DNA from 2 places in the Burkholderia sp. BCC1972 genome. Region 2 is predicted to be linked to the other one. Evidence: riboswitches for the same ligand, from Rfam matches in the RefSeq annotation. Region 2 holds a riboswitch; the other holds the start of a gene.

Region 1 (15,380 bases), on a different contig from region 2:
GCCTGGCCGAATCGCACACGCCGGGCGGCTGGAGCGAACTGTTCGCCGACACGCTCGCGCGCTTCTTCGATTCGGGCGCCGCGCATGCGGATGCGCTGGCCGGCGTGCGCGACGCGCTCGATGCGATGCTGGCCGCGATGACGGAGGGGGCGCCCGACGAAGCGTTGCCGGCTGCCGTCGTCCGCGCGGGGCTGGCCGCGGCGCTCGACGATCCGGCGCGCGGCGGCGTGCCATGGGGCGGTGTCACGTTCTCGTCGCTGACGAGCCTGCGCGGGCTGCCGTATCGCGTCGTCTGCCTGCTCGGGATGGACGACGGCGTGCTGCCGAGCCTTGCGCGCGCGGACGAGTTCGACCTGATGGCCGTGTTGCCGAAGCTCGGCGACCGGCAGCGCCGCGACGACGAGCGCAACCTGTTTCTCGACCTGCTGCTCGCCGCACGCGACCGGCTGCTGATCGCCTATACGGGGCGCAGCATTCGCGACAACGCGCCGTTGCCGCCGGCCGCACTCGTCGACGAATTGCTCGATCATCTGGCGATCGTCACGGCCGGCCCCGACGCTGCCCCCGACGAGGTCGATGCCGCGCGGCGCGCGTTCATCGTCGAGCATCCGCTGCAACCGTTCGCGGCCGCGTATTTCCAGCCGGGCAGCGCACTCGTGTCCTATGACGCCGAGCGGGCGACGCTTGCGTCGCTGCTCGCCGCCGAGGCGTCGCGTGACGGCCCGCGCGAGTTGCCGTTCTTCGCGCAACCGCTGCCGGCCGAACCGGTCGAGCCCGTCGCGTTCAGCGAATTCGAGCGCTTCTGGCGTCATCCGGCGCGCGCGTTGCTGCGCGGCCGGCTCGGCATCGTGCTTGCCGACGCGCAGGCCGAACTGCTCGATACTGAGCCGTTCTCGCTCGACTTCGCCGGCAGCGATGCGCTCGCCGAGCGCGTGTTGCCGCTGTTGATCGAATCGGACGAGGGCGGCGTGCACGATCATGCGTTGCGCATTGCCGACGCGAGCCCCGAACTGCCGGGCGGTGCGACGGGCGCGGTGTGGCGCGACCAGGCGCTCGGCTCGATGACGCAGCTTGCGTCGAGCGTACGCCGCGCGCTGGCCGACGGCATCGAGCGGCGGCCGTACTCGCTCACGGTCGTACCGGCGTGGCCCGATACCGAGCAGGCGTTGTTCGGCACCGACGACGCGATGCTGTCGGCCGATGCGGTAAGCGCACCGCTCGAACTGCACGGCACGCTGAACCGGTTGACGCCGGCCGGCCAGATCATCTATCGCTATGCACGGCCGAGTGCGCGCGACTATCTGTCCGCGTGGCTCGCGCATCTCGTCTATTGCGCGGTCGAGCCCGACGGCCCGCGCCGAACGCTGTGGTTCGGCAGCGGCGGTGCGTTCGAACTGACGCCCGTCGCGGCGCCGCTGGAGCGGCTTGCGCCGCTTGCCGCGCTGTTTCGTGCGGGGCGGCGCATGCCGCTGCGGTTCTTTCCGCGCAGCGCGTGGGCGAGGGTGTCCGACGGCGACGCCAAGGCCGCGAGTGTCTGGATCAACGAGCGCGTCGTGAGCGAAGCCGACGATCCGGCCATCGCGATCGCGTGGCGCGGTGCGCACCCGTCGCTCGACGAGCCGTTCGGCACGCTCGCGCGGCTCGTGTTCGAACCGCTCGTCGAGCATCTGAAGGAGGTCGCATGAGCGCCGTGTCGCAGCCGCAGCAGGCGCTCGAACTCGACGTGTTCGCGTGTCCGCTCGACGGCGTCAACCAGATCGAGGCGTCGGCCGGCACCGGCAAGACCTGGAACATCTGCGCGCTGTATGTACGCCTGCTGCTCGAGAAGGATCTCGGCGCGGACGAAATTCTCGTCGTGACCTTCACGAAGGCGGCGACGGCCGAGCTGCACGAGCGGATTCGCAGCCGGCTCGCGCAGCTTGCGCATGCACTCGACACGGGTGACGACGGCGGCGATCCGTTCATCGCACGCCTGCTCGACACCACGCTCGGCGCTGCCGGTGCGCTCGATCCCGAGACGGCCGCGAAGCGGATCCGGCGTGCGCTGCGTGCGTTCGACCAGGCCGCGATCCATACGATCCATGCGTTCTGCCAGCGTGCGCTGCAGGAAGCGCCGTTCGCGGCCGCGATGCCGTTCGCGTTCGACATGGAGGCCGACGATGCATCGCTGCGCTTCGAGCTCGCGGCGGATTTCTGGCGCACGCGCGTCGAGCCGACGGCCGCACGCTGGCCGGGTTTCGCGACCTGGCTCGTCGAATCGGGCGCCGGCCCGGCCGCGCTCGATGCGCAGCTCGCGCGCCGGCTGAAGAAACCGCTCGCCGCGCTGCGCTGGGACGGCGTGACTGAGCCGGACGAGTCGGCCGAGGCCGCCGCGGCCGAATGCTTCGCCGAGGCGGCGCGGCTGTGGGCGGCCGAGCGCGATGCAATCGATGCGTTGCTGCGCACCGCGCAGCCCGCGCTCAACCAGCGCTCGCACAAGCCCGATGCGCTCGCCGATGCGCTGGCCGCATGGGCCGCGCATTTCGCACAGGGCGATGCGACGGCCGCGCTGCCGAAAGCGGCCTTGAAGCTCACGCAATCCGCGCTGGTGAAAGCGACGAAAAAAGGCGGCGCGACGCCCGAGCACGCGTTCTTCGATGTCGCCGACGCGCTCGAAGCCGCGGTGGCCGCCGCCGAGGCCGCGCAGCGCGCGCGCTGGCTCGCGCTGATCGCCGACTGGCTCGACGTGGCGCCGGGCGAGCTGGCCGAGCGCAAGCGCACGCGGCGCGTTGTGTCGTTCGACGACTTGCTCGCGAACCTGTACCACGCGCTGCATGCGCATCCGTGGCTCGCCGAGACGCTGCGCGCGCGCTATCCGGCAGCATTGATCGACGAGTTCCAGGACACCGACCCGCTGCAGTTCGCGATCTTCGACCGGATCTTCGCGCCGGGCGGCCCGCTGTTCCTCGTCGGCGATCCGAAGCAGGCGATCTACAGCTTCCGCGCGGCCGACCTGCATACCTATCTCGCGGCGCGCGCGCGGGCGAGCGCGTGCTACACGCTCGCGGTCAACCAGCGCTCGACGCCCGCGATCGTCGAGGCGTGCAACCGGTTCTTCATGTCGAATCCGCGTGCCTTCGTGCTCGACGGGCTCGACTATTACGCGGTGCGCGCCGGCACGCGCGTGCGCGCGCCGTTCGTCGACGAAACCGATCCGGGCCCGGCCGGTGACTTCCGGGTCTGGGCGTTGCCGGGCGGCGAAGGCACGTTGCTCAAGCGCGATGCACAGGCACAGGCCGCGCAGGCCTGCGCCGCCGAGATCGCGCGGCTGATGCGCGGCGCGCGCGAAGGGCATGTGCGGCTCGGCGAGTCGCCGCTGTCGCCGGGCGACATCGCGGTGCTCGTGCAGACGCACCGGCAGGGCAGTCTCGTAAAGCGCGTGCTCGCCACGTGGGGCATCGGCAGCGTCGAGCTGGCGCAGGCGTCGGTGTTCTCGACCGGCGACGCCGAGCAGCTCGAGCGCGTGCTGGCGGCGATCGATGCGCCGGGCGACCTGCGGCGCCTGCGCGCGGCGCTCGCGTCCGACTGGTTCGGCCTCGATGCCGGCGCGCTGTGGCGGATGGAGCAGGGCGACGGCGACGCACGAAGCGAAGCATCCGACGGCACCGACGCGATGAGCTGGGTCGAGCGCTTCTCGCGATATCGGCTGCTGTGGCGCGAGCGTGGTTTTGCGGTGATGTGGCGCACGTTCACGCGCGAGCTGCGGATCGCCGAGCGCCTGATGGCCGGTGCGGACGGCGAGCGCCGCGTGACCGACATCAACCATCTGGCCGAGCTGACGCAGGCGCGCGCGTCCGCGCAGCCGGGCATCGCGCCCACGCTGCGCTGGCTCGCCGCGCAACGGCTCGACGGCGGCGGCGAGGAAGCGCAGTTGCGGCTCGAATCCGATCGCAACCTCGTGCAGATCGTGACCGTGCACAAGTCGAAGGGGCTGGAATACGCAATCGTGTTCTGTCCGTTCCTGAACGACGGCGGATTGCGCGAACCGCCTTCGTCCGCGCTGCCCGATGCGCGCGAGTATCACGACGAGGCGGGCGACGCCGTGCTGCATTACGGATGCGACGACGAGGCGGCCGCGCACGCGGCGCGGCAGGCGTTGCGCGAGCAGGCCGCGGAACGCGCGCGGCTCGTCTACGTGGCGCTCACGCGCGCGGTCTACCGTTGCTATGTCGTGGCCGGCCCGTACCTGTCGTCGCGCTCGACGCGTGAAGCGCGGCGCAGCGTGCTCAACTGGCTCGTCGCCGGCGCCGGCCAGTCGTTCGATGCGTGGCTCGACGAACCGCCCGACGAAGCGGCGCTCGAAACGGCGTGGCAGGCGCTCGCGGGCGGCCCCGTGAGCGTCGCGCCGCTGCCGGCGCCTGCGCGCCGCGAGCGTCTCGCGGCCGGGCACGATGCGTCGCAGACGCTCGCGGCGCGTCATGCGACGCGCGTGCTGCGCGACGCGTGGCGGATGGCGAGCTTCAGCTCGCTGACCGCGTCGATGGCGCGCGAGGAAGCGGGCGTCGCGGCCGTCCCCGACGACGAGCTGCGGCCCGATCACGATGCGCTTGCCGAGGTGACGCCGGACGGCGAATGGATCTTCGCCGAGCCGGCCGCGGCCGAACCGCCGGACGACGACATCCTCGTGTTCCCGCGCGGCGCGGCAGCCGGCGAATGCCTGCACCGGCTGTTCGAGCTCAGCCGCTTCACCGAGCGCGAGTCGTGGCACAAGGCCGCGCTCGGTGCGCTGCACGACCGGCCGGTCGAGGCGGTGCCCGAGCTCGCCGCGCGGTTGCCGGCGATGATGGCGCAGCTGGTCGACGACGTCGTGCACACCGAGCTCGTGCCGGGCATGCGGCTCGCCGATCTCGATCCGGCGAAGCGGCTCGACGAAATGGGCTTCCTGTTCCCGGCGCCGTCGCTCGACCTGATGGCGCTGCGCCGCTTGCTGGTCGCACACGGCTATCCGGACGTTGCACTGGAGGCGGGCATGCTCGCCGGTTTCATCAAGGGTTTCATCGACATGATCGTCGAACACGACGGCCGCTTCTGGATCGTCGACTGGAAGTCGAACCATCTCGGCACGACGCCGGATGCCTACGGCCCGCGCGCGCTCGACGTCGCAATGGCCGATCACGCGTATCACCTGCAGGCGCTGCTCTACACGGTCGCGCTGCATCGCTACCTGCGCGCGCGGCTGCCCGACTACGACTACGACACGCACATCGCGGGCTACCTGTACCTGTTCGTGCGCGGCGTGCGGCCCGACTGGCGCAGCGGCGGCGAGCCGTCCGGCGTGCATGCGCGCCGGCCCACACGTGCGCTCGTCGATGCCCTCGACCGGATGATGGAAGGGGGGCGCGCATGAAAGCGTCGGACGACACGCTCGAATTTACCGGCGGCCTCGTCGCGCGGCTGCCCGAGCCGGCCGATTTCGGCATCGCGCTGGCGGAGGGCTTCGCGCGTCGCATCGGCGACCTCGCGCGGCGCGCCGGCGCACCGTCCGCAGCGGCGCGCTGGGCGGCACGCGCCGCGTTCGCGGCGAGCCGTGCGACGGCCGGCGGCCACGTCTGCGTCGCGCTCGGCGCGCTCGCGCAGCGCTACGAAGCACCGCTCGACGAGGTGCGCGCCGCGCTCGCCGCGAGCGTCGTCGTCGCGTTCGGCATGCTTGCGCGCGGCGACGAGCGGCCGCTGATCGTCGACCGGCACGATCACCTGTATCTGTCGCGCTATTTCGATTACGAACGGCGGCTCGCCGATGCGCTCGTCGCGCAGGCCGGTGTGGCCGTGCCGGACGAAGGCCTGTCGCCCGACCGGCTGCGCGACAACCTGGCGCGCTACTTCGGGCCGGCCACCGGCGAAGTCGACTGGCAGCGCGTGGCGGCGATCGTCGCATTGACCGGCCGCGTGACGATCGTCAGCGGCGGCCCCGGCACGGGCAAGACGACGACCGTCGTCGGCGTGCTGGCCTGTCTGCTCGACGCGCACCCGGGGCTGCGCATCGCGCTGGCCGCACCGACCGGCAAGGCCGCGCAGCGGATGCAGGAAGCGCTGCATGCGCGGGCCGGCGACCTGCCGCCCGAGCTGGCCGCACGCCTGCCCGACACGTCGTATACGCTGCATCGGCTGCTGGGCGGCGGCGGGGCGGCCGGCTTCCGCCATCATCGCGACAATCCGCTGCCGTACGACCTGATTGTCGTCGACGAGGCGTCGATGATCGACGTCGCGCTCGCCGCGCACCTGCTCGACGCGCTTGCGCCGGGCGCGCGGCTCGTGCTGCTCGGCGACAAGGACCAATTGGCCGCGGTCGAAGCGGGCGCCGTGTTCGCGGAACTGAGCGCGCGGCCTGCCTTTACGGCCGCGGCGCGCACGCGTATCGCACAGGCGCTCGGCATCGACGAGGCGGCGTTCGTCGCGGCGTTGCCGGTGCCGGACGAAGCGGCAGCCGCAGCGATTCCGGCTGCGAGTCCGGCTTCTGCTTCAGCCCCGGCCTCGGCATCGGTTTCCGTTGCACGCAAACCGGCGCTCCGATCGAAGGCCGATCCGCGACAGGCGTCGCTTTTCGACGACGAGCCGCAGGATGACGAAGTTTCGTCGGCCGGAATCGCGTCGGCGCTACCCGTTGCGCCGATGCCGGCCGATACCGGCACGGCGGGCGACACTACCGCATGGATCGAAGCCGACGAACTCGCGTGGCTCGATGCCGTCGAACTGCCGCCGTTCGACGCGGGCGACGCGGCGCTTGCGTCGGTGACGGCGGCTGCATCGGCATCGATATCGAGCGGAGCAACCGCCGCCGCGTCCGCCGTCGCCGCGCCGGCCCCGCTCGCGGACTGTGTCGTCTGGCTCGAGCGCAATTACCGTTTCGGTCTCGATTCGCCGATCGGGCGGCTGTCGCTCGCGATCCGCCGCGGCGACGTGCAGGCCGCGCTCGATGCGCTGCCCGCCGACGACGCGGCCGCCGCGTCGTTCGTCGACGATGCGGGCGATACGCTTGCCGCGTCGACGGTCGAGCGGCTCGCGCGTCGCTTCGGCGCGTACCTCGACGCGTTGCGCGACGCGCTGGCCGCGCCGGTGCCCGATCCGCTGCCGCTGTTCGACGCGCTCAACCGGTTCCGGATCCTGTGCGCGACCCGCAACGGCTCGCGCGGCGCGGAGCACGTCAATGCACTCGTGGCCGCCCATGTGCGGCACGCCGCGCGCGTGCCGCTCGCGGTCGGCGCGCACTGGTTCACCGGGCGGCCGATCATGGTGACGCGCAACGACTATGCGCTCGGGCTGTTCAACGGCGACATCGGCATCGCGTTACCCGATGCGCACGGTGTGCTGCGCGTGTGGTTCAGGCGCGCGGACGGCACCGCACGTGCGGTGTCGCCGGCTGCGCTGCCGCCGCACGAAACGGCGTTCGCGCTGACCGTCCACAAATCGCAGGGCTCGGAATTCGACGAAGCCGCGCTCGTGCTGCCGGCCGCGTTCAGCCGGGTGCTCACGCGCGAGCTGGTCTACACGGCCGTCACACGTGCCCGCACGCGGGTCCAGGTGATCGGGCCGAGGCGCGTACTGGCGCAGGCGGTCGCGACACGCACGCAGCGCGATTCGGGGCTCGCGGCGCGCGTCGACGAAGCGCTTGCACGACGTCGCACGGAGATTTCGCGATGATGATCCGCTATACGCTCGATCCGGCCGAGGTCGAATGGACGGCCGTGCGCGCGCAGGGCGCGGGCGGGCAGAACGTCAACAAGGTGTCGAGCGCGATTCACCTGCGTTTCGACATCCGTGCGTCGTCGCTGCCGCCGGTCATCAAGGAGCGGCTCCTCGCACTGTCCGACCAGCGCATCACGCGTGACGGCATCGTGGTGATCAAGTCGCAGGAATACCGCACGCAGGAGAAGAATCGCGAGGCCGCGCTGGCGCGGCTCGACACGCTGATCGGCAGCGTCGCGTTCACGCCGCGCGCACGCGTGGCGACGCGGCCGACGCGTGCGTCGAAGGAGCGGCGGCTCGAGCACAAGTCGCGCCGCAGCGTGGTGAAGTCCGGAAGAGGGAAGGTGACCGACTGACGCAGGAGCGGCCGGCGGCCCGCGCAGGCCGACGTCCGCGGCTCGCGCTCGCTAGCGCATCACCGTGCCCGCGCTGTCGAGCACGAAGTCGACGCAGAACACGACGAGCCGGCTCTGCGCGCGGATCGCGACGGCGGCCGTATAGCAGTCGCGGCCCTCCGTCAGCGAGAAGTGCGGGCCCATCAGCGCGACGCGCCCGGGCGCGGCGATCGCGCGCTGGAAATACGGGCGCCGCGACCAGTTGCTGTGGGTTTCGGGGAACAGCGGCGCGAGGCGGGTGGTGCCCGCCAGGCCGTCGTCGGTGCGGGCGCCGATCGACGGCAGGAACTGCTCGCCGGTCTCGTCGGTGACGAACACCCGGCGCGCGGTCGGTACCGCGAATACGCGTTGCGCGGCGTCCTGCAGGTCGCCGCTCGCGGAAAACGCGGCCGCACCGGTGAGCACGAGCCGTTCGATCGCGTCGAAGCCCGGCTGTTCGGCGACGACCGGCGTATGTCGCTGGCCGATGAAGCGCCGCCACGCGGCGTCGAGCATCGCGGGCGCGGCCGCGCTCGCGTGCGCGATCGACGCATCGGGCTGGCCGAACCGGAAACCCTGCACGAAATCGATATCGGCTTCCATCAGCGCCTGCAGCGCGTCGTCGCTTTCGACGCCTTCGGCCAGCACCATCGCGCCGGCCTGGTGCAGCATCGACACGAGGTGATGCATGATGCGGCGATCTTCGGCCGACCCGGTCGAGCGCTCGACGAGCGAACGGTCGAGCTTGACGATATCGGGCCGCGCGCGCCATACGCGGTCGAAATTCGAGAATCCGGTGCCGAAATCGTCGATCGCGATCAGGAAATCGCGATGCTGAATCATGTCGATCGTGCGGGCGAGCGCGGCTTCGTCGCGCGCCGGTTGCTCGACGACTTCCAGCACGATGCGGTTCGGCGGCAACGAGAAATGCCGGCACAGCGCCTCGACGAACTCGCGCTGCACGAGGCCCGTATCGAGCACGCGCGGCGTCACGTTCAGGAACAGCCAGCCGTCGCCGATGCCTTGCGCGACGAAGTTGGCCGTGTGCAGGCAGCGCGCGAGCCGGTCGAGTAGCAGCGCGTCGGCGTCGCCGCGCGTCCGGTCGAACAGCGCAGTGGGCGACACCAGCGCGCCGTTCGCGTCGACGACGCGCAGCAGCGCTTCGTAGCCGACGACGCGCTTGTGCGTGATCGACAGCACGGGCTGGAACACGCTGCGCAGCGTCGTGGTGCGATAGGTGGCGAGCCAGCCGCCGGGTGTCGGCGTGAGGCGTTCGAGCAGGGAGTCGAGCGACAGGTCGCGGGCGGGCTTCATGTCAACGGTGCCCGGGGGCGAGCGGCGGGGCGGGAGCGAGCCGCCACGCCGATGCAGTCGCATGCGCAGGCGGACGCGAAAGAACGTGGAGCATCGAGGCCGCCTTCTGCGGATAAGTGTTTCGAGTGTAACGGGATTGCAGCGTCGCGCGTATCAGGGTAACTCCAGACGCAAACGGTATACGCGCGTCCGCGGCCTGCGCGCGGCGCCTCAGGCCGCTTCTCCGCCGCGCGGCCGCAGGCCGGGAATCCGCTTGATCACGCCGGTCGCGAGCGCGGTGCCGACGAGCACGATCGCGCAGCCTTCGATCATGACGGCCGACACGTGTTCGCCGAGGAACAGTGCGCCCCACAGCAGCCCGAACACGGGAATCACGAACGTGACGGTAATTGCGCGGGCGGGGCCGACATGCGCGATCAGGTGGAAGAAGATGAAGTACGCGACGCCCGTGCATGCGATGCCGAGGGCGAGTACCGCGCCCCATGCGTGTGCACTGACCGGCGCGGCCGGCCAGGTGGCGATCGCGAACGGCAGCAGCAGGATGGACGAGCCGATCATGCTGCCGGCCGCGTTGACGAGCGGATCGACGCCGCCGAGCTTGCGCTTCGTGTAATTGGCCGCGATGCCGTACAGCAGCGTCGCGCCGAGCGCCGCGGCGGCAGCGAGCGCGGTCGCGCTGGCGCCCGTGTCGCCGTGCGCGTTCGCGATCTGGTTCCATACGAGCGTGAGCACGCCGGCAAAGCCGATCACGAGGCCGAGCGCGCGCGGCAGCGACAGCTTGTCCTTCAGCCACAGGTACGCGACGAGCGCCCCCCACAGCGGCGTCGTTGCATTGATCACCGACGTCAGGCCGGCCGACAGCGTCAGTTCGGCGAACGCGAACAGGCAGAACGGGATGCCCGAGTTCAGCGCGCCGACGACGAACAATGGCCACGCATGGCGGCGCAGCCGCGCGCCGAGGTCGGCGGGTTTGAAGCGCGTCAACGCGAAGCCCGTGAGAAACAGCGCGCCGATGCCCACGCGCAACGCCATCAGCGGCGCGACGCCTAGATCGATCACGCCGATCCGGATGAACAGGAATGACGCGCCCCACAGGGCAGCGAGCACGGTCAGCAGGAAGGCGTTCTTGGGCGACATCGATCGTGAGGGCGGGGACGGGATGCGATGAATCTTACACCGCGTTACCGCGCCGTCGTTTCACGATCCGATGAAATGACAAGAAGCGGGAAAGTCGCCGGTGGCAGGGGCCGGGCGGCCGTCCGTCGGCGGCCGCGTCCGGTCAGTGATGGTGGTGCCAGCCGCCGCGTCCGCCGAAGCCGAAATTGAGCGACAGCGCCGGTCCCCAATAACCTCCCCACGCGGGCGCATAGGCCGGCGCCGGGTAGTAGTAGGCGGGGGCCGGATCGACGTACACGGGTGCCGGCTGCACCGGCGCGGCCGTGTAATAGCCGCCAGGATAGTACCCGTACGGGTAGTAGCAGCCGGCGAGCGTCGTGCAGGCGAGCGCCGCTGCGACGAGGGTCCTGTTCATGATGTCTCTCCGGCGGAGCCGGCAATCGGCAGATGCTTAAGCTTAGGCCGCGCGCGGATGACACGGTGTGCGAAACGGTAACCGATCATTTCCGGGGCGCTGCCGGAGATATTGCGGTGCCGCATGCGAAAACGGCGCTTCCGCTTCGCGGAAACGCCGTCTGGACGAAGGTTGCGCCGGGTCCGGCCGGCCGCTTACTTGCCGACCTGGTTGCCGATGATGCCGCCGGCTGCCGCGCCGCCCAGCGTCGACAGCGCGTTGCCGCCGATCGCCGCGCCGGCGACGCCGCCGACACCCGCGCCGATTGCCGTGTCGCGCTGGCGCCGCGTCATCGAATCGCAGGCCGACAGGCTGGCCACCGTCGTGACGAGGAGCGCGCATACCCCAATACGCCGAATCGAAATCATGATCGTTGTCCTTGTGGTAGTGAACGGAGGACGCGCGACCGGCTGGCGGCCGCGCATGTCCCCAATCTACGCGCCGCTCCGCGGTGCTGCTGTAAGGACTTGTTAAGGCTCGCGCGGTTTCGTAATCAATTGTTTCCCGTGCGTCGGCAGGCACGCGACATGCGCAAAAAAGCCCGCTCGAAAGCGGGCTTCGTGCATCGCGAAGCGACCCGCGGCGGGTCGCTGTCTGCGCTTACTGACGGTGGTAGATCTCGGCGCCGGTCTTGACGAACTCGACCGCCTTCACTTCCATCCCTTTCTTCAGCGCTTCGGTTTCCGACACGCCCTGCTGCGCCGCGAACTCGCGCACGTCCTGCGTGATCTTCATCGAGCAGAAGTGCGGGCCGCACATCGAGCAGAAGTGCGCGACCTTCGCCGAATCCTTCGGCAGCGTCTCGTCGTGGAATTCGCGTGCCTTGTCCGGATCGAGACCGATGTTGAACTGGTCTTCCCAGCGGAATTCGAAGCGTGCCTTCGACAGCGCGTTGTCGCGCACCTGCGCACCGGGGTGACCCTTGGCGAGGTCGGCGGCGTGCGCGGCGAGCTTGTACGTGATGATGCCTTCCTTCACGTCGTCCTTGTTCGGCAGGCCGAGGTGTTCCTTCGGCGTCACGTAGCACAGCATCGCGGTGCCGAACCAGCCGATCATCGCCGCGCCGATGCCCGACGTGATGTGGTCGTAGCCCGGTGCGATGTCGGTGGTGAGCGGCCCGAGCGTGTAGAACGGCGCTTCCTTGCACCAGTCGAGCTGGAGATCCATGTTCTCCTTGATCAACTGCATCGGCACGTGGCCGGGGCCTTCGATCATCACCTGCACGTCGTGCTTCCACGCGATCTGCGTGAGCTCGCCGAGCGTCTTCAGTTCGCCGAGCTGCGCTTCGTCGTTCGCGTCGTAGATCGAGCCGGGACGCAGGCCGTCACCGAGCGAGAAGCTCACGTCGTACGCCTTCATGATCTCGCAGATCTCTTCGAAGTGTTCGTACAGGAAGCTTTCCTTGTGATGCGCGAGACACCACTTCGCCATGATCGAGCCGCCGCGCGACACGATGCCCGTCATCCGGTTCGCGGTGAGCGGCACGTACTGCAGGCGCACGCCCGCGTGGATCGTGAAGTAGTCGACGCCTTGCTCGGCCTGCTCGATCAGCGTGTCGCGGAAGATTTCCCAGGTCAGGTCCTCGGCCTTGCCGTTGACCTTCTCGAGTGCCTGGTAGATCGGCACCGTGCCGATCGGCACCGGGCTGTTGCGGATGATCCACTCGCGCGTTTCATGGATGTGCTTGCCGGTCGACAGGTCCATCACCGTGTCGCCGCCCCAGCGGATCGCCCACGTCATCTTGTCGACTTCCTCGCCGATCGACGACGTGACGGCCGAGTTGCCGATGTTCGCGTTGATCTTCACGAGGAAGTTGCGGCCGATGATCATCGGCTCGGATTCCGGGTGGTTGATGTTCGCGGGAATGATCGCGCGGCCGCGGGCGATTTCGTCGCGCACGAATTCCGGCGTGATCTCGGCCAGCGCATTCGCGCCGAAGGCGGCTGCGCCGAACGCCTGGCCCGGGTGCTGGCGGCCCATCATCGCGGCGAGCTTCGCGCCGTTCGGGCCGCTCGACTTCAGACTCTCGATGTACTCGGCGCGGCGCTGGTTCTCGCGGATCGCGATGTATTCCATTTCCGGCGTGATGATGCCCTGACGCGCGTAGTGCATCTGCGTGACGTTCTTGCCGGCCTGGGCGCGGCGCGGATTGCGGTGCAGGCCCGGGAAACGCAGGTCGGCCGTGGCTGGATCGGCCGCGCGCTCGAGGCCGTACCGGCTCGACAGGCCGGAGAGCACTTCGGTGTCGCCGCGCGCTTCGATCCAGCGCTGGCGCAGCGCGGGCAGGCCCGCACGGATGTCGATCTTCGCGTCCGGGTCGGTGTAGGGGCCCGACGTGTCGTATACGTAGATCGGCGGGTTCTTTTCGCCGCCGAAGCCGGTCGGCGTGTCGGCCTGCGTGATTTCGCGCATCGGCACGCGGATGTCGGGCTGCGAGCCGGTGACATAGACCTTGCGCGAATTCGGCAGCGGCGCGACAGCCGCGGCGTCGACGTGGGCGTCGGCGGACAGAAACTTCGGATTGGCGTTCATGCAATCTCCTGTGTGAGCGCCGGACAGGCGCTTCGGCGCTTGCCCGGAGCCCTTGACGAATGTGGGGCTCGAGCTAAGCAGGAGACGAGGCTTGGTGAGGCGGCGGATTTCGTCAGAAGGATGGCGGCGAAATCCGTACGCTTCCCTGCGCTGGCATTATCCAGATCAGGTTCAAAGGGTATTTCTCACCCGCAATGCCGGTAACTTGACCAAGCGCATTGCAGGACCCCCGCGTTAGCAAGGGCACACGATACACCGGCTTGGCGGCGGTTTCAACCGGGAACGGATCGGATGCCGCCGCGCAATCGCCGTGCCGCCGCCGGCGAACCGGCCAGGGTGCGGCGCAGCAAGCGCGGCCGCCGATCCGCGTCCCGGCCGAGCCGGAAAGCGCCGAGCGGTGCAGCATTCCGCCCTTTCATTTCAGGCGTCTAAAATTTTTTCTACATCGCTGTCATTTCCGGCGATGTGCTCCGTCTATTCGGCTCCTAAACCCATGTAGTGGAGAGATGTCATGAAAAACGTATTCCTGGTTGCCTGTGTCGCCGCACTTGCCACGATCGCAACGGGCGCGTATGCGCAGAACGATGCGATGTCGAAGGATGGCATGTCGATGTCGAAGGACGCGATGGGCCACGACGAGATGGCCAAGGACGGCGCGATGAAGAAGGACGGCATGAAGAAGCACGCGATGAAGAAGGACGCCATGAAAAAGGACGCGATGGGCCACGACGCGATGTCGAAGGGCGACGCGATGAAGAAGGACACCATGAGCCCGTCGAACTGATCGATGCGCGCGGGGCGCGGCCGGCCGGCTGCGGGCGCATCGCGTCCCGTCGCATCATTCCGGGAGTCTTCATCATGCAAACGGTTCCTGTCACGGATCGCGCGAGTACGACGCCGCCCGCGCCCACGATCCATCCGCCGTGGGTGCGCGTGAGCCACTGGCTCAACGCGCTCGCGGCGATCCTGATGGCGCTGTCCGGCTGGCGCATCTACGACGCGTCGCCGATCTATCCGTCGTTCACGTTCGCGCACGGCATCACGCTAGGCGGCTGGCTCGGCGGCGCGCTGCAATGGCATTTCGCGGCGATGTGGCTGCTGGTCGGCAACGGGCTGTTCTATCTCGCGATGTCGATCACGACGGGGCGCTTCGCGCGCAAGCTGTTGCCCGTCACGCCGGCGTCGGTGTGGCGCGACGTGCGCGCCGCGCTCGGCGGGCGGCTGGCGCACGACGACCTGAGCGTCTACAACGCGGTGCAGCGCGCCGCGTACCTGACCGCGATCGTCGATCTCGTCGTGCTCGTGCTGTCCGGGCTCACGATCTGGAAGTCGGTGCAGTTCCCGCTGCTGCGCGAACTGTTCGGCGGCTACGACAATGCGCGCGTCGTGCATTTCTGGGCGATGTCGCTGCTCGTCGCCTTCTTTGTCGTTCACGTCGCGATGGCGCTGCTGGTGCCGCGCTCGCTGCTCGCGATGCTGCGCGGTCGCTGACCGCCCCATCGCGGGCGAAGGAAATCATCATGTCGGAATCCGAAAAAAGCCGCGACGAGCCGCGCTGGACGCTCGACCGGAAGTCGCTCGAACTCGACGTGCGCCGCGAGCTCGAGATGCCGTCGCGGCGGCTCTTCAACCGGCGCGTGCTGACGCTCGGCGGCCTCGCGATGCTGACCGGCTGCACGTTGCAGGACGATGCGTCGGTCAACACGTTCCTCGAGAAAGTGTCGCGCATGAACGATCGCGTGCAGGCGTGGCTGTTCAACCCCGACCGGCTCGCGCCGACCTACACCGAAGCCGACATCACGCGCCCGTTCCCGTTCAACGCGTACTACGGGATCGACGAAGTGCGGCACGTCGACGAGTCGACCTAT
Region 2 (15,380 bases):
ATCAGCACGAGGTCGCGGATCAGGTCTTCGGGCAGGTCGGTATGCTCGCGCAGCGCGAACGCGACGTTCTCGAACACCGACATGTCGGTAAACAACGCGCCGAACTGGAACAGCATGCCCATCTTGCGGCGCAGCGCGTACAGGCCGTCGCGCGTTTGCGCGCCGACATCGGCGCCGTCGAACAGCACCTGGCCGCGGCGCGCACGCACGAGGCCGCCGACCAGGCGCAGCACGGTGGTCTTGCCGCAACCCGAGCCGCCCATGACCGCGACGACCTGCCCGCGCCCGAAGCGCAGGTTCAGGTTGGACAGGACGAGGCGGTCGCCGTAGCCGAAGTCGACGTCGCGAAGTTCCAGCAGGGTCTCGGTAGGAGTGGGGCTCACGGAGCTGACAGTCCTTTTACGCAGAACGCCGAATTATAGGGCCTGCATTGGAATGATGTCGTGACGCCGTTCCGGGCCCTGCGGTCAATGATTGTCAAATTGTCCGGGAAAGCACTGCTGCAGCGCAATAAGCGCCGTCCGATAATCGGCTGCGCCCGTCACCGCACTGACCACCGCGACGCTGCCGACGCCCGTCGCCAGCACGGCCGGCAGCGTGTCGAGCCCCACCCCGCCGATCGCGACGAGCGGCGCCCGCGCGCTGGCGAAGCGCGCGTAGCGGGCGATCCGCGCGAGGCCCTGCGGCGGCGCGGCGACGGCCTTGGTGGCGGTCGCATAGACGGGACCGAGCGCGAGATAGCTCGGACGCTCGTGCAGCGCCCGCAACATCTCGTAATAACCATGGCTCGAAAGTCCGAGCCGCAGGCCCGCGCGCGCGATCGCGGCCAGATCGGCCGTTTCGAGGTCTTCCTGCCCAAGATGAACGCCGTACGCGCCTTCTTCTGCAGCGATCTGCCAGTGATCGTTGATGAACACACGCGCATCGGGATAGCGGCGCCCCGCCGCGACCGCGCGCACGATTTCGCGCCGCAGCGCGTCTGGCGTCGCGCCTTTCACGCGCAGCTGCACGGTCCGCGCACCGCCGTCCAGCACGCGCTCGACCCATTCGGCACTCGGCACGACCGGATAGAGGCCGAACTGCGCGGGGCACGGCGCGAATGCCGGCTCCGGCGCAGGCGGCAGCCCGGCGACCCGCGGGAACCGCGCGGCATCGACCGGCCACGCATCGGCGGCGCGCGTCTCGTCGCCGTCGCGCCACGCCAGCGCGAGCACCAGCGCGTCGACCGGCGCGAAGCCGCAATCGAGGAATGCGGCGAGGGCCGCGATCCAGTCGTCCGCGAGCGGATGCGCGGCTTCGAGCGCGTAGCGCGCGCCTGCCGCATGCAGCACCGCGCCGTGCTCGTCGAATTCGATCGCAACCGCGTCCGGCGAGGCCGGCCGCGACGCGGCCGACGCGCGCGCCCGCGCGGTGCGGTCGCCGGCCGACACGATCAAGACGTCGCCGTCCGACGGCACCTCGGGTGCCGCCACGCAGAGCCGCCACGGCGCCGCGCCGTCCGGCCAGTCGCCGAGGCGGGCGCGGATCCGTTCGGCCGCTTCGGCCAGTTCGTCGGCCGGCGGCCAGAATGCATCGGCGAAGCGCGCGCTCATGCGCCGCCCCCGTCCTGGTGCCAGAACGGCATCCCGACCACCGGCGTGCTCGCGTGCGCAGTTTCGCGCGCGTCCATCGGCCCGGCCAGATAGGCGGCGCGCCCCGCTTCGACGCCCTGCGCGAACGCGCGCGCCATGATTTCCGGGTGCGTGGCCTGCGACACGGCCGTGTTCAGCAGCACGCCGTCGAAGCCCCACTCCATCACCTGGCACGCGTGCGACGGCACGCCGAGCCCCGCGTCGACGATCAGCGGTACGTCGGGCAAGCGCTCGCGCAGCACGCGCAGGCCGTACGGGTTCACGACGCCCTTGCCCGTGCCGATCGGCGCGCCCCACGGCATCAGCGCCTCGCAGCCGACGTCGAGCAGGCGCCGGCCGATCACGAGATCCTCGGTGCAGTACGGCAGCACCTTGAAGCCGTCCTTGACCAGTTGCGCGGCGGCCTCGATCAGCCCGACCGGGTCGGGCTGCAGCGTGTAGTCGTCGCCGATCAGCTCGAGCTTGATCCAGTCGGTATCGAATACCTCGCGCGCCATGTGCGCGGTCGTCACGGCCTCGGCGACGGTCTGGCAGCCGGCCGTGTTCGGCAGCAGCGGCACCGCGTGGCGCTTGAGCAGGTCGAAAAAGCCGGCTTCGGCCGTGCCGCCCGTCATCTGGCGGCGCAGCGCGACCGTCACCATCCCGGGGCGCGACGCGGCGATCGAATCGGACAGCGACTGCAGCGACGGATAGCGCGACGTGCCGAGCAGCACGCGGCTGGCGAAAGTTTCGCCGTACAGCGTCAGCGCGTCGGCGGAGGTGAGGGACGTCATGTCGTTTTCCTGGAAGAGCGGGGGCGAACCGGCGGCGCTCAGCCGCCCGCGACGGGGTGCACGACGTCGAGCTTGTCGCCCGTCGCGAGTGCGCGCGCCGCATGCTGCGTGCGCGCGACGAAATTGCCGTTCAGCGCGACCGCGTACGGCGGACGCGCGCCGTACGCGGCGAGCGCGTCGGCCACCGTCGCGCCGTCGGGCAGCGTCAGGGTCTGTTGGTTGATCTGGATATCCATGAGGCTCGGTCGGATTCGGTCGGCGGCACGCGTCACGCCGGCTGGCGCGCGTCGCTGCGGTGATGAAGGAGCGCCGGCCAGCGCGCGGCGTCGCGCCATGCGGCAAACGCGTCGGCATCGCCGAACGCGCCGCCGAGCGCGGCTTGCGCGCACGCGACGGCCGCGTGCGCGACTTCCGGCGCGATCATGAAGCCGTGCCGGTACAGGCCGTTGACGGCGAGCGTCGATGCGCCGTCCCAGATCACCGCCGGGCGGTGATCGGGCAGCGTCGGCCGGCACTGCGCATTGAGTTCGAGGATGCGCGCCTCGCCGAACGCCGGGTGCACGGAGAACGCCGCGCTCAGCAGTTCGAGCGCGGAGCGCACGCTGACGGGCGACATGTCCTCGCCCTCCACCTCGGTCGCGCCGATCACATAGAGATCGCCCTGCTTCGGCGCGATGTACAGCGGGTACCGCGGATGCAGCAGCCGCACGGGCCGCGTCAGCCCGATGCCGGGTGCGTGCACGCGCGCGACTTCGCCGCGGATGCCACGCAGGGCGGGCAGCGCGGATTTCGCGCCGAGCCCGCGGCAATCGATCGTGAAATGCGCGTCGGGCAGGTTCGCGTCGTCGATCGCGACGTGCCAGTGCAGGTCGACGCCGCGTTCGGCAAGGCCCGCCGCCAGCGCACGCAGCGCCTGGCGATTGTCGAGCTGGCCTTCGCGCGGCAGCAGCAGGCCGCGGGCGAAACGGCCTGCGAGCGTCGGCTCGGCCGCATCGACCTGCGCGCCGACGAGCGTCACGAAGCCGCCGTCGAACAGGTCGGCCGGCGCGTTCGCGCGCACGCGCCGCTCGAACAGCGGCGCCTCCGCGCGATCCGCGTGATGCCAGACGACGAGTGTGCCGCGATGCTGGAAGAAGACGGGTTCGGGCAGTTCCGCGAGCCATTGCGGCCAGCGTTCGAGCGACGCGGCGCCGAGCTCGGTGATCAGCCGCTCCGCGCTCGCCGCTTCCGCGAGCGGCGCGAGCATCGCGGCCGCGATCCACGCGGCCGACTGCTCGCCGTCCGGGCCGCCGCGCTCGTACAGCGCGACGCGATGCCCGTCGCCCGCAAGGCGCCACGCGATCAGGCGGCCGACGAGGCCGCCGCCGAGCACCGCGAAATCGGGCCGTGCATCCCGGACGTTCATCGCGTGCCCTCCGTGCGAACGCGCACGACGAACGACGACGCACGTGCGAACGCACGCGACATCGGGCCGGGGATCAAGCAAAAGACTGAAGATTGTGCGGTCATCATTCCTTCCGTAACGCGCAATGCGCGTACCCAAAAGGACGAAACCGGCAGCAAAGGCCGGCCGGGCGGGACTCGGGCGCTGACCATGTGGGATGGCGGCCAGCGCGGCCCGGCGGGATCAGAAACTTCCCTCGCCGGTATTACCCGGATCGGGTGCAAAGGGTTTTTCTCAGCCTCGCCGCGCCGCCCGGAACATCTGCCGGCCGCGCCACGAAGCACCCCTGTTTCGTCGTCGGTCATTAGACCATAAAAGCGGAAAGTGCCGCAAACTGTCCCCCTTGGGGCAAATTCGCCGTCGGCCCGCGCCGCTCTGGCACAATGCCCGCAGGCCGGCCGCGCGAGCGGCCGGTTGCCGCGTCACCGCCGGCCCTTAAGTGCCGTTTAAGACGCGCGGGCGACCATCGCTGCGCCCGCCGTCAGTCGGCGCCGCGTCCCGGCATGCCGTATCGCGGCGCGCGCCCGGCTTCGCCCGGCCCGCGCGCCGGCTACTCATCAGGAAGCACATGACCCAATCGATCGATCCCGTCCGCTCCGCCTCCGACGCGCCGCAGGACGAGCGCCCGGTATCCGCATGGAGCCTCATCAAGCCCTACTGGGTATCGTCCGAATGGAAAATCGCGTGGACGCTGCTCGTCACGATCATCGTGATCAATCTCTGCAACGTGTGGATCACCGTGCAGTTGAACAAGTGGAACGCGCAGTTCTATAACGCACTGCAGACGAAGGACGTCCACGATTTCCCGCACCTGATGATGCAGTTCTCGTTGCTCGCGTTCGGCTTCATCATCCTCGCCGTGTACGGACTGTACTTGCGCCAGATGCTCGGCTTTCGCTGGCGGCAATGGCTGACCGAGCGCTTCCTCGGCGAATGGCTCGGCGACCGCGCGTTCTACCGGATCGAGCGCGACCGCCTCGCCGACAACCCCGACCAGCGCGTCGCCGACGATCTGCAGTCGTTCGCGACGACCACGCTCGCGCTGTCGCTCGACTTGCTGTCGACGGTCGTCACGCTCGCGTCGTTCATCACGATCCTCTGGACGCTCGGCGGTGCGCTGACGCTCTCGCTCGGCGCCACGCCGATCTCGATTCCCGGATACATGGTGTGGGCGGCTGCGCTGTACGCGGTGGTCGGCTCGATCATGATCCAGAAGGTCGGTCATCCGCTCGTGTCGATCAACTACCAGCAGCAACGCGTCGAGGCGGACTTTCGTTTCGGGCTGATCCGCGTACGCGAAAATGCCGAGCAGATCGCCTTCTACGACGGCGAGGACACCGAGAGCCGCAATGCACAGGGCCTCTTCGTGCGCATCCGTGACAATTGGTGGCGCGTGATGAAATACACCAAGCGTCTGACGTTCGTGAACGCCTTCTATGGACAGATCGCGATCATCTTCCCGTTCGTCGTCGCGGCACCGCGCTACTTCGCGGGTGCGTTCACGCTCGGCGTGCTGATGCAGATCTCGTCGGCATTCGGCACGGTCAGCGACTCCTTCTCCTGGTTCCTCAACAGCTATCGCACGCTCGTCGAATGGCGCGCCACCGTCAACCGTCTGCGCGAATTCAAGCGCGTGATGGGCACGTCGCACCTGAAGGAAAGCCTGTCGCCCGCCACCGAGCACGGCGGCATCAACCTGCACTACATCGACGGCGCGAAGCTGTCGACCTCGTCGCTCAAGCTCGCGCTGCCGAACGGCAACGCGCTCGCGAACATCGGCAACGTCACGATCGAGCCGGGTTCGCGCTGGCTCGTGATCGGCAAGTCGGGGTCCGGCAAGAGCACGTTCATGCGCGCGCTCGCGGGCCTGTGGCCGTTCGGCGACGGCGCGATCGACGCGCCGGTCGGCGCGCGGATGATGTTCGTGCCGCAGACGAGCTATTTGCCGATCGGCACGCTGAAGGCCGCGCTCACCTATCCGGCGACGCCCGACACGTTCAGCGACGAAGCGTGCCGCGACGCGCTGCGCGCGTGCCGCCTCGAGGATTACGTCGAGCGCCTCGACGAGACCGCGCACTGGACCCGCGTGCTGTCGCCGGGCGAGCAGCAGCGCCTGGCCGGCGCCCGCGTGCTGCTGCACAAGCCCGACTTCCTGTTCCTCGACGAAGCCACCAGCGCGCTCGACGCCGACAACGAGGCACGCCTCTATCACCTGTTCGCCGAACGGCTGCCGAAGGCCGCGATCGTCAGCATCGCGCACCGCGAGTCGCTGGCCGCGTTCCACGTCGGCACGATCAACGTCGAACGCGTGAACGCCGGCGACAAGGTCGCCGCGTGAGCGCACGCGCCGCGCACCGCGAACGCATCGCGCTGATCACCGGCGCAGGCTCGGGGATCGGCGCGGCGCTCGCCCGTCGGCTCGCGGCGCCCGGCATCGCGCTGGCGCTGCATGCGCGCGGCGCGGACGATTCGGCGCGGGCCCGGCTCGCCGAAGTCACCTGTGCGTGCACGGCGGCTGGCGCCGAGTGCATCACGCTGACCGGCGATCTCGGCGAACCGGGTGTCGCCGCCGCGCTGGTCGATAGCACCGCGGCCCGCTTCGGCGGGCTCGACCAGCTCGTCGCGAACGCCGGCTTCGCCGCGCGGCAATCCTTTTCCGATCTTTCCGCCGACGCACTCGCCTCCGCCTTCGCGGCGATGCCCGGCGCGTTCTCCGCGCTCGCGGGCCGCGCGCGGCCGCCGAATTCGCTGCGCACCGCATCACCGTGAACGCGGTCGCGCCGGGCTTCACGCGCAAGGACCACGGCCCGAGCGCCGGCAACGCCGCCGCGTGGGCGCAGGCCGAACAGGCGACGCCGCTCGGCCGGATCGCCGAGCCCGACGACGTCGCCGCGCTGATCGCGTTCCTGCTGTCCGATGCGGCACGGCAGATCACCGGCCAGGTCGTTCACGTCGACGGCGGCCTGACGCTCTGACGCGTCTTTCCCTCTTCCTGCCTGCCCGCGCATACTGCATCCGCCTTTTTGGCGCGCGGGATCGGGCCCGTAAAATAACCGCCACGCGGCAGCGCGAGACGAGACAAGACGAGAGGGGGCGGCAAGCATGCAGGCATTCCAGTGGTTCAACGAATTGTCGACGCGCGAGCGCCGGACGCTGTACGCCGGCTTCGGCGGCTACGCGGTCGATGCGTTCGACTTCATGATCTATTCGTTCCTGATTCCGACGCTGATCGCCACGTGGGGCATGTCGAAGAGCGAGGCCGGGATGATCGCGACGAGTTCGCTGATCTCGTCGGCGGTCGGCGGCTGGGTCGCCGGCATCCTCGCCGACCGCTATGGCCGCGTGCGCGTATTGCAGTGGACGATCGCGACGTTCGCGCTGTTCACGTGCCTGTCCGGTTTCACGCATTCGTTCTGGCAGCTGCTCGCCACGCGCACGCTGCAGGGCTTCGGCTTCGGCGGCGAATGGTCGGTCGTGACGATCATGATGGCCGAGACGATCCGCTCGCCCGAGCATCGCGCGAAGGCCGTCGGCACCGTGCAGAGCAGCTGGTCGTTCGGCTGGGGCGCGGCCGCGATCCTCTACTGGGCGTTCTTCGCGCTGCTGCCCGAGCAGGTCGCGTGGCGCGCGTGCTTCTGGATCGGCATCGTGCCCGCGCTGTGGATCCTGTACATCCGCCGCAACGTCAGCGATCCCGACATCTACACGGCCACGCGCCGCGCCCGCGACGAAGGCCGCGTGTCGGGCCACTTCCTCGAGATCTTCTCGCCGCCGCACCTGCGCGCGACGCTGTTCGGCAGCGCGCTGTGCACCGGCATGCTCGGCGGCTACTACGCGATCACGACGTGGCTGCCCACTTACCTGAAAACCGTCCGCCACCTGTCGGTATTCAACACGAGCGGCTATCTGGTCGTGCTGATCGTCGGCTCGTTCGTCGGCTACGTGGTCGGCGCGATCCTGTCCGACCGGCTCGGCCGCCGCGCATCGTTCATCCTGTTCGCGATCGGCTCGTTCTCGCTCGGCATGGCATACACGATGCTGCCGATAACCGATACCGCGATGCTGCTGCTCGGCTTCCCGCTCGGCATCGTCGTGCAGGGGATCTTCGCCGGCGTCGGCGCGTACCTGTCGGAGCTGTATCCGGGCGCGATCCGCGGCTCGGGCCAGGGCTTCTGCTACAACCTCGGCCGCGGGCTCGGCTCGTTCTTCCCGATCCTCGTCGGCTCGCTGTCGCAGTCGATGTCGCTCGTGAAGGCGATCGGCCTCGTCGCGGGCGGCGGCTACCTGCTCGTGATCGTCGCCGCGCTCGTGCTGCCCGAAACGCGCGGCAAGTCGCTCGTCGACGATCCGGCCGTCGCATCGTGAGCGGCCGCTTCACTCCGGAAATCGCATGCACGTGATCGTCCTCGGCGCCGGCGTGATCGGCGTCACCACCGCCTGGCACCTGCGCGAAGCAGGCTGCGACGTCACCGTGATCGAACGCGAGGCCGATGTCGCGCAGGTGACGAGCCTCGGCAACGCGGGCGTGATCGCGCCCGGCTACGTGACGCCGTGGGCCGCGCCCGGGATGCCCGGCAAGATCCTCAAGTACCTGTTCAAGCCCGCGTCGCCGCTGATCTTCCGGCCGACGCCCGATCCCGCGCAGTGGCGCTGGATCGCGCGCTGGCTGCGCGAATGCGAGTTCGAGCGGTTCCGCGTGAACAAGCAGCGGATGCAGCGCATCGCGTATTACAGCCGCGCGTGCCTGCATGCGTTTCGCGAGCGTCATCCGTTCGACTATGGCGCGAGTCGCGGCTACCTGCAGCTGCTGCGCGGCGCATTCGACGTCGAGATGGTGCAGCCCGCGCTGAAGGTGCTGCGCGACGCCGGCATCACGTTTCGCGAACTCGATGCGGCCGGCTGCACCGCGATCGAACCGGGCCTGCGCTGGGCGCGGCAGGCGCCGGTCGGTGGCATCTACCTGCCCGACGACGAAGCCGGCGACTGCGCCCGCTTCACGCGCGAACTGCGGGCGCTATGCGAAGCGCACGGCGTGACGTTCCGCTTTCGCACCGAAATCCGCACGCTCGATGTCGCGGGCGGCAAGGTGCGCGGCGTGCGGGTCGATTCGCTCGAAGCCGGCGATGGCGCACAACGCGGTGCGCGGCTCGCCGCCGACGCGATCGTCGTCGCGCTCGGCGTCGACAGCGCCAGCCTGCTGCGGCCGTACGGGATCGACGTGCCGCTGTATCCGGTGAAGGGCTACTCGGCGACGCTCGCGGTCGTCGACGACGAAAAAGCGCCGCGCGCCGCGCTGATGGACGAATCGCTGAAGACGGCGATCACGCGCTTCGGCCCGACGCTGCGCGTCGCGGGCACCGCGGAGCTCGGCAACCGGCACGCGGCGCTGCGTCAGCAGGCGCTCGATACGCTGATGAAGGTGCTCGACGACTGGTTCCCGCATGCGGCCGATCGCGCATCGGCGCGCTTCTGGGTCGGCCGCCGGCCGATGACGCCCGACGGCCCGCCTTTGCTCGGCGCGAGCGGGATCGACGGGCTCTGGCTCAATGTCGGCCACGGTTCGACGGGCTGGGCGATGTCGATGGGTTCGGGAAAGGTGGTCGCGGATCTCGTCACGGGGCACGAGCCGGAAATCGACCTGTCGGGCCTGACGCTCGCGCGCTACGGCCGGTAGGCGCCGGCGCTGCCGTGGGCGAGCGCGATCGGCGCCGACACGATCGGCCGGTGCGACACGCCTTCGTGCGACAGCCGGCTTTCGAACAGCGTCAGCGCTTCGATGCGCAGCACGACCTGCCGCCCCGGCGCACCGCCGTGCGCGGGCTGGCCGACCGCGTCGTGCGGCAGCCGCGCGAGCGTCACGTGCGGCCGGAACGGCCGCCGGTCGGCAGGCACCCCCAGTTCGCGCAGCAGCGCCGACAACCCGGCATTCAGCGCGACGCACGCGGGATCGGCCGCCAGCTCCGCGACGATCAGCCTCGCACGCGGCAGGCTCGGCCACCACGCGATCCGCTCGACCGGCAGCAACGGCAGCGCATGCGCGGCCGCGAGCGCGGACAGGTGCGCGGCCAGCGCGTCGCACCGTTCGCGTTCGATCGCACCGATGAACGCGAGCGTCATGTGCAGTTGCGCGGGCAGCGTGCGCCGCGCGCCACGGGTGACCGGCAACGCGTGCAGCGCGTCGCGCGACGCCGCATCGGGCATCAGCGCGACGAACGCACGGAGCCGGTCGCCGTTCATGACTCGCGCACCGCGCCGCGCGGCGCGCCGGCCACGCCGGCAGAAGCCGCAGCCGGACGCCGCGGCAGCGGCCCGTGTTCGCCCCACACGTCGGCCGGCAGCACGCGCGCGAGTTCGGGGATCGTGTTGCGCGTGAACACCGGATCGGCGACGCCCGCCGCGCGCTGGCGGCGATAGTCGGCCCACGCGGCATGCGCATGCTTGCCGAGCGCGAGGATCGCGATCAGGTTGATGATCGCCATCAGCCCCATGCTCGTATCGGCCATCGCCCACACGAGCGGCAATTGCCCGACGCTGCCGAACATCACCATCGCGAGCACCGCGATGCGGAACAGCGGCAGCACGCCGCGCCGCTTCGTGATGAATTCGACGTTGCCTTCCGCATACGCGTAGTTGCCGATCACCGATGAGAACGCGAGGAAGAAGATTGCGACGGCCATGTAGATGCCGCCCCAGTCGCCGACGTGGCTCGAGATCGCGCGCTGCGTGAGCGCCGCGCCTTCCATCCCGGTGCCGAGTTCATACTGGCCCGACAGCAGGATCACGAACGCGGTCGCACTGCAGATCACGATCGTGTCGACGAACACGCCGAGCATCTGGATCAGCCCCTGCGTGACCGGATGCCGCGTGCTCGCGGTCGCGGCCGCGTTCGGTGCGCTGCCCATCCCTGCTTCGTTCGAGAACAGCCCGCGCTTCACGCCGATCGCGATCGCCTGGCTGACCGCATGGCCGGTCAGGCCGCCGGCCGCCTGCTCGAGGCCGAACGCACTCTTCACGATCAGCGCGATCACGCCCGGCACCAGCGCGATGTGCGTCGCGACCGCGTAGACCGCGAGCGCGAGGTAGCCGATCGCCATCAGCGGCACGATCACCTGTGCGACCGCCGCGATGCGGCGGATGCCGCCGAAGATGATCGGGGCGGACAGCAGCACGAGGCCGAGGCCGACCGTCTCGCGGCTCCAGCCGAACGACGTATGGAACGCGTCGGCGATCGCGTTGGCCTGCACCGCGTTGAACACGAAGCCGAACGCGAGGATCAGCGACAGCGAGAACAGCACGCCGAAGCCGCGCGAGCGCAGGCCCGTCTGGATGTAGTACGCAGGGCCGCCGCGATAGCTGCCGTCCGGGTGCGACACCTTGAAGATCTGCGCGAGCGTCGCCTCGACGAACGCGGACGACATCCCGACGAGCGCGGTCATCCACATCCAGAAGATCGCGCCCGGCCCGCCGACCGTCAGCGCGACCGCGACGCCGGCGATGTTGCCGGTGCCGACGCGGCTCGCGAGCCCGGTCGCGAATGCCTGGAACGATGAAATGCTGCCCGGCTCGCCCTTGCTGCCGACCAGCTTCATGCTGAGGAACAGCGCCTTCAGCTGGATCATGCGGAACCGCAACGTGAACCATGCGCCGGCGCCGAGCAGCAGCGCGATCAGCACGTAGTTCCACAGCACGCCGTTGACGGCCTCGATCAGCCCTTGCACGAATGCTTCCATCCAGAGTCCTTGTAAATAGCGTCAGTCATGTACGGCGACCGCGAACGCGGCCCGAGGGGCGACATGATATGACAGTTTTCAAGGATTATTACAAAATGAAAGGAATCGGGATCACGGAAAATCAATAACTGATGTGATCAGGTTAGGCGACGCTCGGCGGAAATGCGGGCGCATGCCAGAGGCAGCAGCCCGGCGCGCAATATGCCCGAAGCATCATGAATCGTACGCTGTCCCAACACACCGATCACGAAGTTCGAAACAGGCATTCTTGCCGTTCGCGCAAAGCAGGGATCGTCATCGACGAACTCGGATTCGTCGGCGCACCCTGCCATGCCGGCACGCCCGGCCGGTCCGGATTCGATCTGAGACCGGACTCGCTGCATCGCGACGATCACGTCACCGAGCTCAAAAGAAACTCGGATGCTTCACTCAGCAAACCCAGCGCAATGATTTCCGGCAACCGGCTGATATGACAGTAATCCTCAAACCACACTTGCCGCAGCAGGTTTGAATCCCCGTCGGGCATACATCTCCTGAACAAATACCCTCCTTCGCCTTAGACCACCTCGTAACTGTTGGACACATTGCTCGCCAACGGGAAATGTCGAGAAAAGCGTCCCCGCTTTTCGATTTTTCTCGACTCTTGTCGGAGCGCGACGCAATGGGAACGGAACAGCCAGCTGCCTCTGCATCCTCAGCTTTCCCTTGCCCAGAGCCGGCATACGGGGGGATTTCGAGGCAAGGTGCAGCCGTCGCATGCCTCTATGAATCTCGGTTCATACCAGTTCGCAGGATCAATCCAGACGACTTCGTCACGAAGACGTGCAGGAAAAATTCCTTGCCGACCGCAGAAAAAAATATAACCGTCTTACGTTCAGGCCTGCCAATCAATTATCGAAATCACCACTGCATGGGGCATAAAATGACGATACGCAATCCTTGGAAACAGATAAACCAATCCTCCAAAGAAGAACAACAGCCTTTGATGCGACGACGTTTTCTGGTTGCGTCAACAGTGCTCCCTTTTGGCACGCTGCTGAAGCATGCTACGGCCATGGCTCAGAACAATGTGCTTCCGCCCATCACGATCACAACACCAAAGCCACCGGATTTCAATTTCGGTGATTTCGGCGTCAAGGTAAACGACATTCCGGGCGCCAATCCTGGAGCCGGAATTCCGGCACCGACGGTTTGCTTCAATCAGTATTGCACATCAAATTTCATGTTGCATTTTGCAAACACGGGAAACATGATCCGCGCCACCGATATATTCCTCAAACACCTTGAGATATTTGGAAAAAACGACACAGCATTTTGGCGAAATCAACTGACACTGGTGGGCGGCTTCACTCCGTGGCTGGCCCTTGGTGGCTACAAGCATTTACCTGGCGCCAACCAATATGGATTTAGCTTCGAGCCTGGTCAATATGCCAACATCACTGCATTATTCGGCATATACATTGGCCAGTCACATGGCATCCCTCCGACGAGCACATTTTCATCGTATGGGAACCCATTGATGTTCGTTGAAGCAATTAATCACTGGATACACGGAGACGGAACCCAACAAACCATCAACATTGAATCTCTCAACTTGAAAATGAGCATTGCCGATTTCAGAGAAATAACGAAAGCCGTTGAGAATCCCGGGTACGGCCCCGGCACCTACTCGTTCGACACAGCTTTCAGCACCAACATCTTCAATCACGGAACAAAGGACCTCTGGAGCGCCTCAGTCTTTGGACGAGTATCCGGCAGAATACGTGGCACGCTTGTGATGCTCGAGGACGATACATATCGGTTTGACGGCTACTACTCACTCAATCCCGATCGGTTCGATGCAGATCCTTCCAACCGGCCATTCCTGCAGGAGGCTGCGACGACGTTTCTCGCCAAGCTCGGCGCCGTGTTGGGACACAAGGACTATCAAATCAATTTTTTCGGTGAAAAACATCTCTCGTTCTCGGGCCAACGGCCGGTGAAGAATGCAGGCACACGCCCCCCTCAGGCAGTCCATAGACCGTCGCTCGGTGGACTAATGCGTCCGCCTCGCTAGCATGCGGCCGGGCAGCTCCGGAAATGTGGCTGCCCGAGTCAATCTCACATGTTCTTTTCGTCCCATCGGGCACTTCATGATTTCCAGAGCTATGCGAGGCATTCTCAGGCTGGTTCTCTGGCTGGTTGGCGCAGCAATCTGCGCCTATACGCTACTGTTCATCGTCGTCGCGACTTCCCGGTATGAGAGAACGGAAGGCAGTTGTCCCGACATGTCTGTCGATGCGCTACGGAAAAATGTCCAGGCCCGTCTTCTCGAAGAGCATGGAATACCGCCGGACAGCATCCGGTTCGACGGCGCGCCGCAGTATCACGCATGGAAACTGGGTGTGTGGGAATTCCCGCTGCGGGTTGACGAAACCCGATACACCGCGATGATCGATTGCAACGGGCAGCTTGCAAGCTACGGGCAAACCATCGATCCGTTGGGCGCCGCAATCGGACAAGCCCGCGATCGCCCCCAGCCTCAAAAATAAAAAACCGGGCGCCCTCTCGGACGCCCGGCTTTCGTCGAAACCCGCTCGCGCGATTCAGCTCAGCGCGGCAGTTCCGTATGGCCCATCAGGTACGCATCGACCGAGCGCGCGCACTGGCGGCCTTCTCGGATCGCCCACACCACGAGCGACTGGCCGCGACGCATGTCGCCTGCCGCGAACACCTTGTCGACCGACGTGTAGTACGAACGATCGCCTTCGGTCGCCGCACGTGCGTTGCCGCGCGCATCCTTCGCGACGCCGAACGCGTCGAGCACCGGCGCCGCCGGTTGCGTGAAGCCCATCGCGAGCAGCACGAGGTCGGCCTTCATCTCGAACTCGGAACCCGGCACTTCCTGCATCTTGCCGTCCTTCCACTCGACGCGCACCGCGATCAGCTTCTCGACCTTGCCGTTCTTGCCTTCGAGGCGCTTCGTCGCGACCGCCCAGTCGCGTTCGCAACCTTCGTCATGCGACGACGACGTGCGCATCTTGATCGGCCAGTACGGCCACACGAGCGGCTTGTTTTCCTCTTCCGGCGGCTGCGGCAGCAGCTCGAACTGCGTGACCTGCTTCGCGCCGTGACGGTTCGACGTGCCGACGCAGTCAGAACCCGTATCGCCGCCGCCGATCACGATCACGTGCTTGCCCTTCGCGAGCAGCTGGTCGACGAGCTTGTCGCCCGCGTTCACGCGGTTCTGCTGCGGCAGGAAGTCCATCGCGAAATGGACGCCCGCGAGCTCGCGGCCCGGCACCGGCAGGTCGCGCGGCGTTTCGGAACCGCCCGCGATCACGACCGCGTCGAATTCTTCCTTCAGCGTGTCCGGCGAGATGGTTTCCTTCGCGAGGCTGCCGATCGACTCCGGCAGCGGATCCTTGCCGATGAACACGCTGGTGCGGAACGTCACGCCTTCCGCTTCCATCTGGCGCATGCGGCGGTCGATCAGCCACTTCTCGAGCTTGAAGTCGGGGATCCCGTAACGCAGCAGGCCGCCGATGCGGTCGTTCTTCTCGAACACCGTCACGTCGTGGCCCGCGCGCGCGAGCTGCTGCGCGGCGGCGAGGCCCGCGGGGCCCGAACCGACGATCGCGACCTTCTTGCCCGTCTTGTGCTCGGCCGGCAGCGGCTTCACCCAGCCTTCCGCCCAGGCCTTGTCGATGATCGCGTGCTCGATCGACTTGATGCCGACCGGGTCGTTGTTGATCCCGAGCGTGCACGCCGCCTCGCACGGCGCCGGGCAGATGCGGCCCGTGAATTCCGGGAAGTTGTTGGT

The links. Region 2 has a riboswitch for thiamine pyrophosphate ahead of U5798_RS25090 (FAD-dependent oxidoreductase). Riboswitches for the same ligand answer to the same signal wherever they lie in the genome.
Region 1: linked by a shared signal. The riboswitch ahead of thiC (phosphomethylpyrimidine synthase ThiC) and the one ahead of U5798_RS25090 (FAD-dependent oxidoreductase) in region 2 are both predicted to bind thiamine pyrophosphate.

What each region holds. Positions count from the first base shown of each region.
Region 1 covers NZ_CAJPGH010000032.1:37,809-53,188, reverse strand. Annotated here, with positions in the region: gene recC (exodeoxyribonuclease V subunit gamma) at 1-1,685, shown strand, start outside; gene recB (exodeoxyribonuclease V subunit beta) at 1,682-5,386, shown strand; gene U5798_RS32100 (AAA family ATPase) at 5,383-7,677, shown strand; gene arfB (alternative ribosome rescue aminoacyl-tRNA hydrolase ArfB) at 7,674-8,078, shown strand; gene U5798_RS32090 (EAL domain-containing protein) at 8,130-9,410, opposite strand; gene U5798_RS32085 (DMT family transporter) at 9,621-10,547, opposite strand; gene U5798_RS32080 (hypothetical protein) at 10,690-10,941, opposite strand; gene U5798_RS32075 (glycine zipper 2TM domain-containing protein) at 11,136-11,348, opposite strand; gene thiC (phosphomethylpyrimidine synthase ThiC) at 11,581-13,512, opposite strand; TPP riboswitch at 13,637-13,753, opposite strand; gene U5798_RS32065 (pentapeptide MXKDX repeat protein) at 14,024-14,296, shown strand; gene U5798_RS32060 (cytochrome b/b6 domain-containing protein) at 14,371-15,003, shown strand; gene U5798_RS32055 (molybdopterin-dependent oxidoreductase) at 15,033-15,380, shown strand, end outside.
Region 2 covers NZ_CAJPGH010000019.1:122,571-137,950, forward strand. Annotated here, with positions in the region: gene U5798_RS25070 (ABC transporter ATP-binding protein) at 1-383, opposite strand, end outside; gene thiE (thiamine phosphate synthase) at 468-1,592, opposite strand; gene U5798_RS25080 (thiazole synthase) at 1,589-2,404, opposite strand; gene thiS (sulfur carrier protein ThiS) at 2,443-2,640, opposite strand; gene U5798_RS25090 (FAD-dependent oxidoreductase) at 2,673-3,809, opposite strand; TPP riboswitch at 4,023-4,146, opposite strand; gene U5798_RS25095 (ABC transporter ATP-binding protein/permease) at 4,417-6,186, shown strand; partial or broken gene U5798_RS25100 (SDR family NAD(P)-dependent oxidoreductase) at 6,183-6,823, shown strand; gene U5798_RS25105 (MFS transporter) at 6,951-8,213, shown strand; gene U5798_RS25110 (D-amino acid dehydrogenase) at 8,239-9,522, shown strand; gene thpR (RNA 2',3'-cyclic phosphodiesterase) at 9,510-10,085, opposite strand; gene U5798_RS25120 (alanine/glycine:cation symporter family protein) at 10,082-11,578, opposite strand; gene U5798_RS25125 (hypothetical protein) at 11,794-12,051, shown strand; gene U5798_RS25130 (lipid II-degrading bacteriocin) at 12,417-13,634, shown strand; gene U5798_RS25135 (hypothetical protein) at 13,711-14,109, shown strand; gene U5798_RS25140 (glutamate synthase subunit beta) at 14,169-15,380, opposite strand, start outside.